One region of the Microbacterium sp. A84 genome, then DNA from elsewhere that is predicted to be linked to it. Evidence: predicted binding sites of a transcription regulator. Region 1 holds the regulator's gene; the other holds the start of a gene.
What was found. The regulator LexA, encoded in region 1, represses DNA repair genes until DNA is damaged. The targets are predictions, from matches to a motif close to TCGAACANNTGTTCGA.
Positions count from the first base shown of each region.

Region 1 (6,709 bases):
GATCGGGTCTGGGCCGGAGGTGCGCTCCAGACCGTCGAGCGTGATGCTCTGCAGCTGCCAGCGTCCCGTCGGATCATCGGCATAAACGAGTTCGGTGTCACTGATCCATTCGGGTTGCAGTGCGGCGCGTGTGGGGGTGCTGGCAACCGTGTCGCCGCCGAGCTGGGCGACGTGCAGCAGTGCCAGCTGCCACGGCATGTGGCGATCGCTCCACTGGACCCACGCGATGCGCGTGCCGTCGGGGGAGAGAGCAGGATGCGCGACGAACCCGGAGGTCGCAATGATCTCCTGAACGTCGTCGTCGTCGTCGCCGTCGGTCGGGATCTCCACGATCGCGCGGCGGTGCCGATCGCCGGTGAGGTCTTCGCGCACCGCGAAGAGTCGGCCGTGCTGCAACCGCAGCCCGCCGTGGTTCGGACCGGCTGGCGTCAGCGGCTCCGGTTCGGCGCCAGGGAGCATCCGATACACCCGCTGATCCTTCGCGTTCACGAAGAACAGCGTGCCGTCGGCATCCGCCGTCCACGCGCCGCCACCATACTCGTGCACTCGTGAGCGGGCGTTCCACGGTTCCGGTAAGAGCACGTTGCCGTTCGAACTGCGCACAGTGACGCGTCCGCCTTCGGCCGGGACGGACTCGCCCCACCAGATCTCATCGCCGACGAACTTCGCGCCGTCAATGCGGGGCGCAGATGAGGCGATATCCGCCGCGTGGAAGGGGGAAGTCCAGGTACCGTACGGCTGCATGCTTCGACCCTATGCGGTGGTGCTGTGACACACGGCGTCACACACTGTGCGCGAGGCGGCATCGGTGGCATAAGTTTCTGGAAACGGCCGGTTCATCCCGGACGTGGAGCGACAGCCGAGCCCGGCACCCGCCCGCGAACGAGCAAGTGTTTTTGAGATCGTTCGCGGCTGCCCTGCCCACTCTGTCACCCCAGGAGAATGATGTCTTCCGAGTCTTCGACGCTCGGGGCCCCACGTGTCCCGTTCTCCTTCGAGCTCTACCCGCCGCGTTCGGCGTCGAGCGATGAGGCGCTGCACGAGACTGTCCGCCAGCTTGCCGCAGCCGGCCCTGATTTTATCTCCGTCACTTACGGCGCAGGCGGCTCCACAGGTGGGCGCTCACTCGATGTGCTGCGCTTCATCCGTGAGAACACCGACGTCGAGCCGCTCGCGCACCTGACATGTGTCGGTAATACCTACGCGGGCGCCGCGGCCCTCATCCGAGAGTTCCTGGATGCCGGCATCCTCAGCTTCCTCGCCCTTCGCGGTGACCCGCCCATCGGTCAGACGGAGCCCTTCCTCGGCGATCTGGAGAGCTCAGCGCAACTTGTGCAATTGATCGGCCGCGCGCAGGCCGAGCGCGCCCCCTATGAGGAGACGCCGATTCCGGGCTTTCCCGGGGCCGCTCGCGTCACCCGCGGGCGCGATGTCAACATCGCCGTGGCCGCATTCCCCAAGGGGCACCCGCGCTCTGCTCACCGCACGCAGGATGTCGAGGCGTTGCTTGCCAAACAGGCGGCCGGAGCGACGTTCGCGATCACACAGCTGTTCTTCCACGCTGACGACTACCTCGCGTTCGTCGAGCGTGCGCGGGCCGCGGGTGTCACGATTCCGATTCTCCCCGGCATCATGCCGATCACCTCGCCCGCGCGTCTGAGGCGCGTGCTCGAACTCACCGGCGAGGACCTGCCCAGCGAGCTCTCGATCGCTCTCGAGGTCGAGCCGACGCCTGAGGGGCGTCGCGAGATCGGCACCGAGTGGGCAGCGCGCCTGACCCGCGAGGTCGTGGCCGGCGGAGCACCCGGAGTGCACCTGTACGCGTTCAACCAACACGAAACCGTTCTGACCGTTCTCGCAGAGGCAGGCGTCCTTCCTGCCCTGCATCACTAGATCCATCCCCGAAAGGAACACATCATGACCGCATTCCCCCAGGGGACCATCCTCGGCTACCCGCGCATCGGCCGCCGTCGCGAGCTCAAGAAGGCTGTCGAGGCCTTCTGGGCCGGCCGCTCCGACCTCGTAGCCCTCGAGCAGACCGCCGCTGACCTGCGCGCGGCGAGCCGTGAGCGCCTTGCATCCCTCGGCCTCGGCCGCACCGACTCGGCGATCCCGGAGTCATTCTCGTACTACGACCAGGTGCACGATGCGGCAGTCACGGTAGGCGCCATCCCCACCCGCTTCGACAACCTCCGCGAGACGGACGGCTCGATCGGCTTGCCGGCGTACTTCACCATCGCGCGCGGCGAGGGTGAGCGTGCCGCGCTCGAGATGACCAAGTGGTTCGACTCGAACTACCACTACCTCGTTCCCGAGATCGGTCCGGAGACGACGTTCTCGCTCTCCAGCGACCGTGTCGTGCGCCAGGTCGAGGAGGCAGTCGCCGCGGGTTTCGTCACCCGCCCCGTCATCGTCGGTCCCGTCACGCTGTTGGCACTGGCGAAGGCATCGGACGCGGCGCCGGAGGGCTTTGACCCGCTGTCGCGTCTGGATGACCTCGTGCCGGTCTATGTCGAGTTGCTCGCCCGCCTCCGCGCAGCCGGAGCCGAGTGGGTCCAGCTGGATGAGCCCGCGCTCGTCAGCGAATCGCTCCCCGCCTCCGCCGAGCAGTTGGCGGATGCCGCAGCTCGCGCGCTGGCCGTCATCGGTGGCGCAGCTTCGCGCCCGTCGATCCTCGTTGCGGCTCCTTACGCTGCTCTGGACGCGAGCCTTGCCGTACTTGCTGCGGCTCCCATCGAGGCCATCGCGATCGACCTGGTGCGCGGTAGCGTCCCGGCAGCGGTCGAGGGACTGGCCGACAAGGTGCTCGTCGGTGGAGTGATCGACGGTCACAACATCTGGCGCGGCGACCTCGCTGGCGCGTTCGACAAGCTCGAGGCGCTGGGCGCGCTCGGCGCGGCTCAGGTCGCGGCATCCACCTCCACCTCACTGCTGCACGTCCCGCATGACGTGACCGACGAGTCGAAGCTCGACGAACGACTGGCCAGCTGGCTCGCATTCGCCGACCAGAAGGTCGAACAGGTCGTCGCCCTGGCTCGTGGCCTCGGCTCCGGCCGTCAGGCGATTCAGGCAGAGCTGGATGCGGCATCCGCAGCTCTTGCCGACCGCAGCAACGCACCGGGCGTGCGTGACGGTGCTGTGCGTTCGCGTGAACTTGCCGATGGCGACTTCTCGCGTGTTTCCTATGCTGAGCGCGAGGCCGCCCAGGCGGAAGCCCTCGGCCTGCCGGCACTGCCGCTCACCACGATCGGTTCGTTCCCGCAGACCGGTGACATCCGTCGTGCTCGTGCGCAGTACATCCGCGGTGAGCTGTCGCAGGACGACTACGACACATTCCTTCGCCGCGAGGTGGACACCGTCGTCGAACTGCAGGAAGACCTCGGGCTGGACGTGCTCGTGCACGGTGAACCAGAGCGCAACGACATGGTGCAGTACTTCGCGGAGAACCTCTCCGGATTCTCTGTGACGGAGAACGGTTGGGTGCAGTCCTATGGTTCGCGTGCCACGCGCCCATCGATTCTGTGGGGCGACGTCTCGCGTCCGGCTCCCATCACGGTCGGATGGTCGGTCTACGCACAGTCGAAGACTGCCAAGCACATGAAGGGCATGCTCACCGGTCCCGTGACGATCCTCGCGTGGTCGTTCGTGCGCGATGACCAGCCGCTGGGAGAGACCGCGAACCAGGTCGCCCTCGCACTGCGTGACGAGATCACCGATCTCGAGGCCGCCGGAATCGCCATCATCCAGGTCGACGAGCCGGCACTGCGTGAGCTGCTGCCGCTGAAGAAGTCCGATCAGGCCGCGTACTTGAACTGGTCAGTGAACTCGTTCCGTCTGGCCACTGGGGGAGCGGCTGCGGCCACACAGGTGCACACACACCTGTGTTACTCGGAGTTCGGTGTCGTCATCGACGCGATCCGTGCGCTGGATGCTGACGTGACCTCGATCGAGGCCGCTCGCAGCCGCATGGGTGTCGTCACGGATATCGCCGAGGTCGGCTTCGATCACGGCATCGGACCCGGCGTCTACGACATTCACTCTCCGCGCGTTCCCACGGTCGACGAGATCGAGTCGCTGCTGCGTCGCGCAGTGGATGAGCTCCCGACGCGTCAGCTCTGGATCAACCCGGACTGTGGCCTGAAGACTCGCGGCTACGACGAGACGACCGAGTCGCTGCGCAACATCGTCGAGGCGACCCGTCGCGTGCGAGAAGACATCTCAGTCACGGCGTAATAGTTCGAGAAAAAAGGAGGCGCTCCCCGACGGGGAGCGCCTCCTTTGTGCTGTCTCAGATTATTTGTGCTGTCTCAGATCAGATCGCGCGGAGCACAGCGACGACTTTGCCGAGCACCGTGGCGTCATCGCCGAGGATGGGCTCGAAGGAGGAGTTGCGGGGCAGCAGCCACGTGTGACCGTCGCGCTGGCGGAACGTCTTCACTGTGGCTTCGCCGTCCAGCATTGCCGCAACGATCTCACCGTTCTCTGCCGTGTTCTGCGTGCGGATGACCACCCAGTCACCGTCGCAGATCGCGGCGTCGATCATCGATTCGCCGGTGACCTTGAGCATGAACAGATCGCCCTTGCCAACGAGCTGACGGGGGAGAGGGAAAATCTCTTCGACCTGCTGATCCGCTGTGATCGGCACGCCAGCGGCGATCTGTCCGACCAACGGCACCATTGCCGCGTCGCCCACCGGAGTGCTGGAATCAGCAGGGTTCTCACCACTGGAGCCCGGCAGATCGATCAGCACTTCCATCGCCCGAGTCTTGCCTGGGTCACGGCGCAGATAGCCGCTGAGCTCAAGCTGGCCCAGCTGATGGGTCACGCTCGACAGCGACTTGAGGTTCACCGCATCGCCGATCTCGCGCATGCTCGGCGGGTATCCGTGCGTGGCGATGGAGGTCTGAATGACCTCGAGGATCGCCATCTGCTTCGGGCTGAGGCTCTTGCGCCGGCGAGTGCGCGGAGCCTCGGGTTCGGAGGCGGAGTTATCGCTGATGTCGCTCATGTCGGTCATGGGTGCTCCTTTGTACGCGATCCCGGGGCTGCTCTTCGAATGTCTGAGGTCCGTGATGTGGTGTGTCTATCGAAATCGTATCCGAGAAACACGCCGATTAGGAAGATCTGTTCGAGCGTGTCGGAGAAAACAGCGGTTCGCTTTCGAATAAGTCTTGACAGATGTTCGAATTCGAAGATACATTCGGTACGTAGCTTCGCATTCACTGCTCCCGGCCGAGTGGTGAATGCGAACGCTACGCCAAAGAGGCAGAGGAGAATCCCATGAGCACCATCAGCATCACAGCAGGTACGACCGTTTCAACAGGCACCACCGTTTCAACTGGCACCACCCGGCTTCGAATGACTACCCGGGGGCGTCGCGTGTTGGTCGCTCTTGCGGCACTCCCACTCGCTGCGGGCATCGGGATCGCGGCGATCGGCGGCGGCTCGGCCATCGCATCAGGCGATTCGGCGGAGACCGCGACATTCGAGACGATCACGATTCTGCCCGGTGACACACTGTGGTCGATCGCGGAGTCCCTTGCGCCGTCGACCGATCCGCGCGCTGTGATTGGTGAGATCGAGCGGCTTAATCTCCTCCGTACCGGATCCCTGCAGGTCGGCCAGCAGCTGGCCATCCCCGCGCAGTACAGCAACTGAGCAATACAGCAACGGAGAGGTAGAACAACTGATCTCACCGTTAACATGGGGAGGGTGACTGCTTCGCTTGCTGACCTCCCCCTCCGTGATGATCTTCGTGGGCTTACCCCCTATGGTGCACCGCAGGTTCCGCTTCCTGTCGCGCTGAACGTGAATGAGAACTCTCATCCTCTTCCCGACGAGGTGGCGAGCGACATCCTCGATGACGTCGCCGTCGCGCTGCGTGAGGTGAATCGCTACCCAGACCGTGAGTTCACCGCCCTCCGTGAGGGCTTTGCCGGTTATCTCGGGCACGGCCTCGACGCCTCGCAGATCTGGGCGGGTAACGGCTCGAACGAGGTGCTGCAGCACGTCCTGCAGGCCTTCGCAGGTCCAGGGCGCACCGCCTTCGGATTCGCGCCCACCTACTCGATGTATCCGCTGCTTGCGCAGGGCACCGGCGCCCGCTGGGCGGCGGGTACTCGGCAGTCCGACTACACACTCACCGCTGTCGACGCCGCAGCACAGATCAGGGATGCCGACCCGGACGTCGTCATGCTGTGCAGGCCGAACAATCCGACGGGTACACCACTCGGCATCGATGTTGTCGAGGCGGTCTACGAAGCGACCCGCGGCGTCGTGGTCGTCGATGAGGCCTATTGGGAATTCGCCCCACGCGGGGCAGTCTCCGCCCTGACTCTTCTCGAGGGACGCCCACGTCTCGCGGTATCGCGCACGATGAGCAAGGCGTTCGCGTTCGCGGGCGCTCGGGTCGGCTACCTCGCAGCAGACCCCGCATTCATCGATGCCCTTCGGCTTGTGCGCCTTCCGTACCACCTGAGCGCGCTCACCCAGGCTGCGGCTGTTGCGGCTCTGCGCAATTCGTCCACAATGCTGGCGATGGTCGACGACATCGTTGAGCAACGCGATCGCATCACCGCGACGCTCGAAGCGCTCGGATATCAGCCGCACGAATCGTGGTCGAACTTCGTGCTGTTCGGGGGAGTGGCTGATCCGAAGGCGACTTTCCAGGCCCTCTACGATCGCGGCGTTCTGGTGCGCGATGTCGGCA
Region 1 is NZ_JBPXMS010000004.1:33,965-40,673, reverse strand. Features, by position in the region: gene ACSU04_RS14960 (S9 family peptidase) at 1-744, opposite strand, end outside; gene ACSU04_RS14955 (methylenetetrahydrofolate reductase) at 946-1,893, shown strand; gene metE (5-methyltetrahydropteroyltriglutamate--homocysteine S-methyltransferase) at 1,918-4,233, shown strand; gene lexA (transcriptional repressor LexA) at 4,313-5,008, opposite strand; gene ACSU04_RS14940 (LysM peptidoglycan-binding domain-containing protein) at 5,281-5,658, shown strand; gene ACSU04_RS14935 (histidinol-phosphate transaminase) at 5,704-6,709, shown strand, end outside.

Region 2 (6,709 bases), on a different contig from region 1:
GGCGCCGAAGATGACCACCGGGAACTTCCACGCATCGACGAGGTTCAGCCCGACCTTGCGTGGACGCCGCGTTCCGATCCATACCGCGGCGACCACCGAGAACAGCAGCGCGACCACGACGAGCAGCCATGACCAGCCGCTGGTGCTGAAGACGGTCATCGTCTCGACGCCCCCGAAGGATCCGAGCCCCGAGTGCAGGGTGAAACCGCCCAGGTGTCCGATGATGATCGGGATGCCGATGAGATTAAGCAGACCGAAGATCACCACAGGAAGCGCACCGGCTCCGATCTGATCCCACAGGAGGATCGTGCCGAAGATCACGGTGATCACGCCGAACACGAACGTGAGGCCGGCCGTGTAGAACAGCGCCTCGCGGACGAACCTGGGCAGCACAGTGATGCTGTCGCCGATGGCGCGCAACCAGTTCACGCCTGCACGAGCCCGTGCACTGATGACGCGGCCGAGGAAGACCGTGCCGCCGACCAGGATCGTGCCGAACAACACGATCCGGAAGCCGGCGCTGCTGATCGCGATCTCGACGCCGCTGCCGCCCTGCCGGATGGTGAAGATCAACGTGAGGATGACCAGCACGAGGCTCGTGGCGAGCCCCACTCCACCGCTGAAGAGCAGTCGATTGCGGATGCCGCGCAGCGGCGCAGTGCGCTCCTGACGGATGCTCCACCAGAGAAGCAGTACGAGGACCGCGACCGTGAGAGTCAGCGGGAACGCCCACAGCGCACCGCCCGCGTTGGCACCGAATCCGCCAATGCCTGTGGAGACCTGCAGACTGATCTCCCCACCGAACACGAAGCCGGCGAGCGTGAACGCGATGAGCACGAAGCCGCCGATACCGCTGAAGGCATCGACCGAGATAGGCAGACCAAGATCTCCCAAGGAGCTGCCCGCAGTAAGGACCACGGCGATTGCCAGGATGAGTCCGGCAACGAACGCGCCTCCGACAGCGATACCTGCCGTGGACAGCCCGCGGAGCAGATGTCCCTTCACCTCTGGCGTGAGCGTGGGTGCGGCGACGGCTGGCGCGGCAGGCGCGGCAGGCCCGGCGACGGCAAGTCCAGCAATGGCAGGCTCAGCCGGTGTGACCGGTGTGACCGGCGCCGACGGAAAAACGGGTGCCGGCGGTGCTGGCACGGTCACCTCTGGAACGGTCACCTCTGGAACCGCGGCCTCCGGCACCGTGCCCTCGTTGTCAATATTCGAATCGCTCATGCGTCCCCTCAATAAAAAGCAGGCTCCTCCCCTCCGGTGGAACCTGTGCCCTTTCTGTGTACCACCTGGGAGTGGCATCCACCAATGCGCGCCGCGCCAGACTACACATTCGGATCATCCATCGCAGCGCGCTAGCGCGAACTCAATCGGCCATCGTGGACGGTCAGAACGGAGCATTCACGGGCATCCGATCTTCGACGTCGTCGAAGGTGACGTGTGTCGCGATGCCAGGAGGGCGATCGATGTAGTTCCTGCCGGTGGGACTGGTCCATTCCAGAACTCCACCGCCGAGTTGTCGAACCTGCCACGGCGTATTGTGCTTGGTCACATGATGTCGGCGACAGAAATCGGCCAGGTTCGTGAGCGTTGTCGCGCCTCCGAGCGCATGATCGATCGTGTGATCGTCGTCGCACAGCCTCGCCAACAACCTGCACCCCGGGAATCGGCACCGCCGGTCCCTCGCTCGCAGATACCGACGCATTTCCGCGGAGGGACGATACCTGTCCGCCCCGAGCACCATTCCCGACACCGGATCCGTCAAGATTCGGTCGAACCCGGCTACGTTTCCGGTCAGAATGCGCGCGGTGGCCGGATCGACCGGCCCCACACCTTCCAGATGCGCGGGCGATGCGAGCTCGTCGGCGTCAGTCAGTGTCAGCACCGGCACCGTGATGTCGACATGCGCCCGGATCTCACCGAGCAGCCCGTCTTCAGTCTCATGGCCGGTCGGCACTCCAGTGAGTACGAGATCGGCAAGCAGATCCACGCGGAGCTGGTTCAGCGTCCGCTCATCCGCGAAGTCGTCGGCGGTCTCTTCCGGCGCCGAACCACCAGCAGCCTTCGCCGCTTTCGCATTGGCCCGCTTCACCGCGAAGGCCATCTGCGTTGCCCGGTCATGCATTCCGTGGATGATCACGCTCGGACCGTAGACCACCAGCTCTGCCATCCCGTCGTCGCACCCTTTCACCCAGGTCGCACGGCGCTCGCGTGCCTCGCGATGCCGCTCGGTGAACGAGCGCGCTCGGAATTTCTCCGCCACCTGCTTGGCAAACGGCCGTAAACGGTTGGGAGATTCTGTCTCAGCACGAGCGACGACAATCGCTTCGAATCGGGCCCTCTTCTCCGCATCCTCGATCTGCTCCCCGGCATCCATAGTCACCCGCACATGCGCCTGCGAAATCTGGCCGGCGCCGAATGACACCGCTGTCGCGGGGAACAGTTCCACAAGGCGAGCCGCCGCACCCATGTGGGCCTCGATCGTCCGATCACTCACCCGTAGCGCCGCGCCGAGCTCGGTCGCCACTGCCCGCTGTGCCATCTCACGCGAATCGACCGACTCGAACGGCTCATCATCTGCGATTCGCGACGCCGTCGCCAAGAGCGCTGATTTCACTGCCATCAGCTGATTGATGGTCTGATCCACCGTCGTCACCATAGACACGACATCATCCAGCAGCACGTTCAGCGCTGGGTTCGTCATCGTCGAGTTGGTCATGGTTCCATTGAACACCGGGCCACAGACATTCGAACATTTCTCCAGGCCTGAGCGTCAGAGCTGCTGCAATCGACGCGGCGGACCCATTCTGCGCCCGTCGGTCGCATAAGTCACCGTTGTCAGCCCCACCCGCGATGATGGAGAGATGAGCGATGTGCTCGACCGATTCACCCCGGCGACCCAAGACTGGTTCCGGGGTGCGTTCGCTGCGCCGACGAACGCTCAGGTTGGCGCCTGGGAGGCGATTTCGGCAGGCAAGCACGCGCTCGTCGTCGCGCCGACCGGATCAGGCAAGACCCTGTCGGCGTTCCTCTGGGCCATCGACAGCGTGTTTCGGGAGAAAGCGGATGCCAGCGGCCTCGCCGAGCCTGGCCCTGTCAAGCCCGGCGCTGCGCGCACACGCATCCTCTATATCTCACCCCTGAAGGCGCTCGGCGTCGACGTCGAACGCAACCTTCGTTCGCCGCTCGTCGGTATCGGCCAGTCCGCGCGCCGACTCGGAATCGCGGCGCCGACCGTGACCGTCGGCGTGCGCTCCGGAGACACCACATCCAGCGACCGACGCAAGCTCGTCACGAACCCGCCCGACATTCTCATCACGACGCCGGAATCGCTCTATCTGATGCTCACCAGCCGCGCCGGCGAGACATTGCGCGACGTGCACACCGTGATCATCGACGAGGTGCACGCGGTCGCCGCTACCAAACGTGGTGCGCACCTCGCGGTGAGCCTCGAGAGGCTCGACGCCCTGCGTCGCGCGGCACGACCGGATGCCGCGCCCGCGCAGCGCATCGGGCTGTCAGCGACCGTACGGCCTATAGACGAAGTTGCCCGTTTCCTCGGCGGCTCGGCCCCGGTCGAGATCGTCGCACCGCGCGCGTCGAAGACATTCGAACTCAGCGTGGTCGTACCGATGGACGACATGTCCAACCCGCCGCCTCCACCGGGTGCCGCGTCCACGAACGATGACCCGGCCGAATACACCGAGGTGACCGGATCCGTCTGGCCACACGTCGAAGAGGCAATCGTCGACCGCGTCCTCGAGAACAACTCCACGATCGTGTTCGCGAACTCGCGGCGTCTTGCCGAACGACTCACCGGCAGGCTCAATGAGATCTACTCGGAGCGCATCGGCGCCCCACTCCCGGCGTCAACCGCCCCACCCGCTCAGATGATGGCGCAGGCTGGTGCGACCGCCGGCGCAGATCCGGTGCTCGCGAAGGCGCACCACGGCTCGGTCTCCAAGGAACAGCGCGCGCTCGTCGAAGAAGAGCTGAAATCCGGCATCCTCCGCTGCGTCGTCGCGACCAGCAGTCTCGAACTCGGCATCGATATGGGAGCGGTTGACCTCGTCATCCAGGTCGAGGCGCCGCCGTCCGCGGCATCCGGTCTGCAACGCGTCGGCCGAGCAGGGCACCAGGTCGGCGAAATCAGTCGCGCGGCACTCTTCCCGAAGCACCGCGGAGATGTGCTGCACACCGCGATCGTGACCGAGCGGATGCTGGCAGGCAAGATCGAGGCAATCGCCGTGCCGCGCAACCCGCTCGATATCCTCGCGCAGCAGACCGTCGCGGCCTGCGCGCTCGCGCCGATCAGTGTCGAGGAATGGTTCGAGACCGTCAGGCGATCGGCGCCTTTCCAGGCGCTGCCCCGCTCAGCATATGAAGCCACACTCGATCTCTTGGCCGGTCGATTCCCCTCTGACGAGTTCGCCGAACTGCGCCCACGCCTCGTCTGGGATCGGGATGCCGGAACGCTGACCGGCAGACCAGGTGCTCAACGCATCGCCGTCACAAGTGGCGGCACGATCCCCGACCGCGGACTGTTCGCCGTCTTCGTCGCCGGCGAGGGCGCAGGAAGGCGCGTCGGCGAGCTCGATGAGGAGATGGTCTACGAGTCACGCGTCGGCGACGTCTTCACGCTCGGCACAACGAGTTGGCGCATCGCCGAGATCACACACGACCGCGTCAACGTGCTCCCCGCGTACGGGCAGCCCGGAAAAGTGCCGTTCTGGCACGGTGACGGCATCGGCCGACCCTACGAACTCGGTGAGGCGCTCGGTGCGTTCTCTCGAGAGGTGGCTGCCGCCACTCCGGAGAAGGCCGCGCAGCGCCTGATCGAGGCCGGGCTCGACGCACAGGCTCGCATGAACCTGCTCGCGCATCTGCACGAGCAGAGAGAAGCCACTGGCACCCTCCCCACCGACCGCGCCCTCACCGTCGAGCGTGGTCGAGACGAGGTCGGCGACTGGCGAGTCATCTTGCATTCCCCATACGGCATGAAGGTGCACGCGCCCTGGGCGCTGGCGGTCAACGCGCGCGTTCGTGAGCGCCTCGGCGTCGAAGGCTCGGCGGTGGCCAGCGACGACGGCATCATCGTTCGGATTCCGGATGCTGACGCCGAACCACCCGGAGCGGAGCTGTTCGTCTTCGACGCTGACGAGATCGAACATCTCGTCACGGAGGAGGTCGGTGGGTCGGCATTGTTCGCCTCCCGCTTCCGCGAGTGCGCAGCACGCGCACTGCTGATGCCGCGAATGAATCCGAACAAGCGCACACCGCTCTGGCAGCAGCGGCAGCGCTCGGCGCAGCTGCTGGAAGTGGCGCGCAGGCACCCGACCTTCCCCGTGATCCTCGAGACGCTGCGCGAAGTGCTGCAGGATGTGTACGATCTCCCGTCGCTGCGCCGCCTCACCACCGCCATCGCCGAGCGCAAGGTCAGACTCGTCGAGACGGAGCCAGCACAGCCCTCGCCGTACGCGCGCGATCTGCTCTTCGGATATGTCGGCGCCTTCATGTACGAGGGCGACTCGCCGCTGGCCGAACGCCGGGCCGCGGCGCTGTCGGTGGATCCGGCACTGCTCGGCGAGCTGCTGGGCACCGTGGAGCTGCGCGAGCTGCTCGACCCCGATGTGCTGGCGCAGTTCGAGCGTGAGGCACAACGCCTCGATCCGGAGCGCCGCGTGCGCGGTCTCGAAGGCGTCGCCGATCTGCTCCGGATGCTGGGGCCGATGGATGCGGACGAAGTCGCTGCGCGGCTGGATGATTCGCGTCCCGACCCCCAGACGGACACGCCCGCTCACGGCGAGCCGACTGGGCAACTCGCCGTCGCGAACGCTGAGCGTCCGGGATTCGGGACCGCCGCCGCCCACCTGGACGCACTGATCTCCGCACGCCGGGCGATTCCGGTGACGATCGCCGGCGTCGCACGTGTCGCGGCGATCGAAGACGCCGGACGCCTGCGCGATGCCCTCGGTGTCGCGCTGCCCACCGGCATTCCGGTTGCGTTCCTGGAGCCCTTCGCCGATCCGCTCGGCGACCTGGCCGCTCGCCATGCCCGCACGCACGGCCCGTTCACGACGGATGCTGTCGCCACCCGATTCGGGATCGGCGCTGCCGTCGCGCGCCACACTCTGCAGCGGTTGGAGCACGCGGGCCGCGTAACGAGCGGGTTCTTCCTGCCGGAAGCATCCGGAAGCGGCTCAGAGAACGAGTGGTGCGACACCGAGGTTCTGCGCCGTCTGCGGATGCGGTCGCTCGCCGCGATCCGCGGCAGCGTCGAGCCCGTCGCCCCCGAGGCGTACGCCCGGTTCCTGCCGGACTGGCAGCACCTGACGCGTCCGCTGGAGGGCGTGGACGGCGTGCTCGCCGTGATCGAGCAGTTCGCCGGCGTGCCGATCCCGGCGAGTGCCTGGGAATCGCTGGTGCTGCCCTCTCGCGTACGCGACTACTCGCCCGCGCTGTTGGACGAACTCACCGCAAGCGGCGAGGTGGTGTGGGCGGGTCAAGGGACACTGCCCGGCCGCGACGGATGGGTGTCACTGCATCCGGTGGATCTGGCGCCGTTCACTCTGCCAGAGCCGAGCATTCTCGGTGATGCGATCGCCGCCGACTCACTCGAGGGACGTCTGTTGGAGGCGCTCAGCACAGGTGGAGCCTCGTTCGCCGCTCACCTACGCGAGCGTGTGGGTGCCGAGAACGAACAGTC
Region 2 is NZ_JBPXMS010000002.1:192,239-198,947, forward strand. Features, by position in the region: gene ACSU04_RS11305 (hypothetical protein) at 1-1,227, opposite strand, end outside; gene ACSU04_RS11310 (DUF222 domain-containing protein) at 1,391-2,722, opposite strand; gene ACSU04_RS11315 (Lhr family ATP-dependent helicase) at 2,868-6,709, shown strand, end outside.
Region 2: the regulator LexA is predicted to act here: its motif matches at 2,752-2,767, upstream of ACSU04_RS11310 (DUF222 domain-containing protein).